One region of the Oerskovia sp. NPDC060287 genome, then DNA from elsewhere that is predicted to be linked to it. Evidence: predicted binding sites of a transcription regulator. Region 1 holds the regulator's gene; the other holds the start of a gene.
The links. Region 1 encodes HspR, which represses chaperone genes until heat shock. Its sites were predicted from a motif close to AAGTTGAGTCNNNNNGACTCAACTT; they were not measured.
Positions count from the first base shown of each region.

Region 1 (2,447 bases):
GCCGACGACGCCGCGATCAAGAAGGCGTACCGCAAGCTGGCCCGCACCTACCACCCCGACCAGAACCAGGGTGACGCCAAGGCCGAGGCGAAGTTCAAGGAGATCGGCGAGGCCTACGCGGTCCTCTCCGACGCCGAGCAGCGCCAGCAGTACGACGCGATCCGTGCCATGGCCGGCGGGGGCGCCCGCTTCTCCGCAGGAGCCGGCGGACCCGCCGGCGGGGCCGGAGGCTTCGAGGACATCTTCGGCGGCATGTTCGGCGGCGGTGGTGGCGGAGGAGGCCGCGTGCGGTACTCCACGCAGACCGGTGGAGGCGGAGGCTTCGAGGACATCCTCGGGTCGATGTTCGGCGGCGGAGGAGCCCAGACGGGCTTCCGCCCCAACGCGGCCCGGCCGCAGCCCGGGGCCGACGTGCACTCGTCCGCGACGCTCGGGTTCCGGCCCGCCGTCGAGGGCGCGACCGTCACCGTCTCGACCGAAGGGCGCACCGTCACGGCCCGCATCCCGGCCGGGGTGCGCGACGGCCAGAAGATCCGCCTGCGCGGCAAGGGCCGCCCGGGCGTCGCGGGCGGCGCGCCCGGCGACCTGGTCATCACGGTGCACGTCACGCCGCACCCCGTGTTCTCGGTCGACGACAAGCACAACCTGCGGCTCACGGTCCCCGTGACGTTCGCCGAGGCCGCCCTCGGCGCGACCATCGAGGTCCCGACGCTCGACGGCAAGCCCGTCAAGGTCAAGGTCCCCGCGGGCACGCCGTCCGGCCGTACGCTGCGCGTCAAGGGCAAGGGCGTCCAGGCGGCCAAGGCCACGGGCGACCTGCTCGTCACGATCCAGGTCGTCGTGCCGCAGAAGCTCACGAAGGCCGCCAAGGAGGCGGTCGAGCAGCTCGCGGCCGCGACCGACGGCGAGAACGACGTGCGCTCCGACCTGTTCGGACGCGCCGCGGAGTAGCAGGAACCGAGCGCGACGAGGCCCGCGAGGGCCTCGCCGCGCTCCATCCCTCGAGAGCAGAATGGTGAGAGGAGGACGCATGGTCAGGAGAGATCCCGGAGCGGCGACGGCGCAGGTGCCGTTCAACGCGTACGACGACGCCCCCGTGCTCGCCATCTCGCAGGCCGCGGCGCTCGCCGGCATGCACCCGCAGACGCTGCGCCAGTACGACCGGCTGGGACTCGTGACCCCGCGCCGCACCATGGGGCGCGGGCGTCGGTACTCCCAGCGCGATGTCGCCAAGCTCCTCGAGGTCCAGCGGCTCTCCCAGGAGGAGGGCATCAACCTCGCGGGCATCCGTCGCATCCTCGCGCTCGAGGAGCAGGTCGACCAGCTCGAGTCCCGGCTCGACGCGCTCTCGGCACGCCTCGAGGGTGGACGGGTCTTCGCCGCCGGGGTCAGTGGTGACGTGGTCATGGTCCCGCGCGGCCGGCGGGTCCGACGGGGCAGTCCGGAGGACGCCGGGCGCGCCGTCGCAGGGCAGGGAACGGAGACCCGTGCGCTGGTGCTGTGGCGTCCTGGGCGCGGGGACTGAGCCACGTCAGGGTGCGTGCCGGAACGGGTGAAATACCAGCGGTCGGCAATTCCGTGGACATTTACGTGAGGTCTGCGTGACGTAAAAACGGCGGAATTCCGCCGAAGTGAGTGAGGCCTTGCTTCCTATACAAGGGCTGCGACGAGGAATACCGTGAAGGAAAAGCACGGTTGGACGTCCCGCCCCTTCGAGCAAGGAGAAGTCCCATGAGCAGCCTGATGGAGTTGCCCCAGGTCGTCGAGTGTTCGATCGACGGCTGCGGATACAACCACGAGCACGGGTGCCACGCCGGTGCCGTGACGATCGCCGCCCCCGGCGGCGAGGCCGAGTGCGCCACGTTCATCCCGCTCACGGCCAAGGGTGGCCTCGAGAAGGTCATCGCCCACGTCGGCGCCTGCCAGCGCGGGGAGTGCGCCCACAACGAGGCGCTCGAGTGCAACGCCTCCTCGATCCGCGTCGGAGCCGGCCCCCTGGGGGCCGACCACGCGGACTGCCTCACCTACGCTCCTCGCTGAGCGAGCCTGAACCCTCGCGCGGATCCCCCCTCTCGCGCGATTCCCCCTCGACGCCCCGCTCGTCCCTCGCCGGACGCCGGGGCGTCGAGGCGTCTACGGGACCTGGCGGCGCGTGCGCGATCCGTCGAGGGGCCAGGTCAGCGCCCGAGCGCCTGGAGCAACGACGTGGCTCCCGCGTGAGCCGTCGGGAGCGGCTCGACCCAGACGCGCGGAGGTCGTCGGAGCACGGCGGTCACGCCGTAGGAGAGCGCGGTGCGCTCGATCCGGTGCCGGAGCTCGGCGCGCAGCGGCTCGAGGTCCGCGCTGCGCTCGCACAGCGCGGCATAGACGCCCGCGCCGAGCGTCGCGACCGGATGGCCCGTACCGAAGACCTCGGTGAAGATCTTGCCCATCGCGGCTGCCCGGGC
Region 1 is NZ_JBHXBO010000097.1:12,927-15,373, reverse strand. It holds gene ACFWFR_RS10490 (DnaJ C-terminal domain-containing protein) at 1-951, shown strand, start outside; gene ACFWFR_RS10485 (heat shock protein transcriptional repressor HspR) at 1,031-1,525, shown strand; gene ACFWFR_RS10480 (DUF1540 domain-containing protein) at 1,732-2,040, shown strand; gene ACFWFR_RS10475 (hypothetical protein) at 2,178-2,447, opposite strand, start outside.

Region 2 (2,447 bases), on a different contig from region 1:
CGCAGGTCGATCGCGTAGAACGCGTAGCCGTGGTCCTCGAACGCGTCCCCGAGATGGGCCTGGAAGAAGTAGTCGACGAACCCGTGGACGTACAGCACGGCCCGACGGCGTCGCTCACCTCCCGCGGGGGGCGTCGCCTTGCGGACGAGCGTCGCGGTGTCGCCGTCGGGGAGGTCGAGCGTGCGGGCGACCCACTCGGGGCCGAGGACGTCCTGGTGCCAGCCGTTCGTCATGGTGCAGCCCTTCGCCCGCGTACTCGGGCGGTATCGCGGTGCCGCCATTGTGCCCCCCGCGGGGAGGCCTGTCAGGACGAGCGGGACCTCGAGGTCCCGCTCGTCCCGGCACGGCCGGGTGGTCACCGCGCCGTCGCGCGCGGGGCCCCGTCGGCTCGCTCACCCTGCCGAGCGGGCGAGGGCCGCCGATCAGGCGGGAGGTGCGGGGCTCGCGGGAGGAGCGGGAGGGCCGGCGGGGGCCGGGGGTGCCGCCGCCGGGGCCGGACGCAGGTCCTCGCGCAGGCGCGTGGTCTCGTCGAGCTCGGAGTCGTCGGCCTGCTCGGTCCCGGGCTCGGTGACCTCTGCCGTCCAGGTCTGCGCGGGCTGCGGAGAGGCGGCCGGAGGCGCGTACTGTGCGGGCGCGTCGGGAACCTGAGGACCGGGCACGTGCGGCGGGGCGAACTGCTGACCGGCGGTCGGTGCGGGCGGCGCCGGAGGTGCCGGCGGGGTCTGCTGCGGTGCGTACTGGTCGACCGGGACGGCCTGGGCCCCGACCTCGTGCGGGGGCTGCGCCGGGTACGGCGGCTGACCCGTGAGCGCAGGCTGCCCGGGGTACGTCGGCTGCGCCGGGTGCGCAGGCTGCCCAGGGTACGGGGGCTGTGCCGGATAGCCCTCGACGGGGGCGCCGTAACCGTACGGCTGGGCGACCGGCGCCTTGCGGGGGCGCAGGAGCAGCCAGGTGACGAGCCCGATGGCGACGAGCCCGAGGAGCACGATCACCACGATCGCGACGAGGACGAGGTTCACAGGGCACCCCCGGCGGTGAGGTCGGAGGGACGCTGGCCACCCGTGCGGGCCGGTGCCGTCGTGCGGTCGCCACGGTCCGGTGCGAGGGTGGCAGGAGGTTCGAGCCGTCGTGTAGTCACGCCCCCAGCATCCCGTGGATCACGGGACGAGAAAAGGGGAACCACCCGTTGGGACGGCAGCCGTCGTGCCCGGCTGCCGACATGACGGACAGACTTGAGTGGAATAGGCTCAAGTTTGGTCGCGTTGATCCAGGTAGACCCAGACCCCAGAAGTACCGGAGACCCCATGGACACCAAGTTCACCACCATGTCCCAGCAGGCCATCGGCGAGGCGATCCAGACCGCCTCGGCCGCCGGCAACCCCCAGCTCGAACCCGTCCACCTGCTCGCCGCACTGCTCACGCAGGAGGGTGGCGTCGCCGTCGGGCTCCTCGACGCCGTGGGGGCGAACGCCCAGGCCATCGGCCAGAAGGTGCGCGCGGCGCTCGTCGCGCTGCCCACAGCGAGCGGCTCGGCCGTCGCGCAGCCGACGGCGTCGCGCGCGACGTCGACCGCCCTCGACCTGGCCTCGAAGGAGGCCCAGGGCATGGGGGACGAGTACGTCTCGACCGAGCACCTGCTCATCGGCATCGCCGCAGGTTCCTCGCCCGCCGCGCAGATCCTCACGGACGCCGGGGCGAGCGCGGACGCGCTGCGCTCGGCCCTGCCCGCGGTCCGCGGCTCGGGCCGCGTCACCAGCCCCAACCCCGAGGGCACCTACAAGGCCCTCGAGCAGTACGGCCAGGACCTCACCGCTGCCGCGGCCGAGGGCAAGCTCGACCCCGTGATCGGGCGTGACTCGGAGATCCGCCGCGTCGTGCAGGTGCTGTCGCGGCGCACCAAGAACAACCCTGTCCTGATCGGCGAGCCCGGTGTCGGCAAGACGGCCGTCGTCGAGGGCCTCGCCCAGCGCATCGTCGCGGGCGACGTCCCCGACTCGCTCAAGGGCAAGAAGCTCATCTCGCTCGACCTCGCGGCCATGGTCGCGGGAGCCAAGTACCGCGGTGAGTTCGAGGAGCGGCTCAAGGCCGTCCTGGAGGAGATCAAGTCCTCCGACGGCGAGGTCGTGACCTTCATCGACGAGCTCCACACCGTGGTCGGTGCGGGGGCCGGCGGCGAGGGCGCCATGGACGCGGGCAACATGCTCAAGCCCATGCTCGCGCGCGGCGAGCTGCGCCTGGTCGGCGCCACGACCCTCGACGAGTACCGCGAGCACATCGAGAAGGACCCGGCCCTCGAGCGCCGCTTCCAGCAGGTCTTCGTGGGCGAGCCCTCGGTCGAGGACACGGTCGCGATCCTGCGCGGGCTCAAGGAGCGCTACGAGGCGCACCACAAGGTGACGATCGCGGACTCGGCGCTCGTGGCCGCCGCCGCGCTGTCCGACCGCTAC
Region 2 is NZ_JBHXBO010000026.1:12,807-15,253, reverse strand. It holds gene ACFWFR_RS04105 (alpha/beta hydrolase) at 1-233, opposite strand, end outside; gene ACFWFR_RS04100 (hypothetical protein) at 423-1,019, opposite strand; gene clpB (ATP-dependent chaperone ClpB) at 1,305-2,447, shown strand, end outside.
Region 2: clpB (ATP-dependent chaperone ClpB) is a predicted target of HspR. The motif match lies at 1,230-1,254, and genes of this name have one in related genera.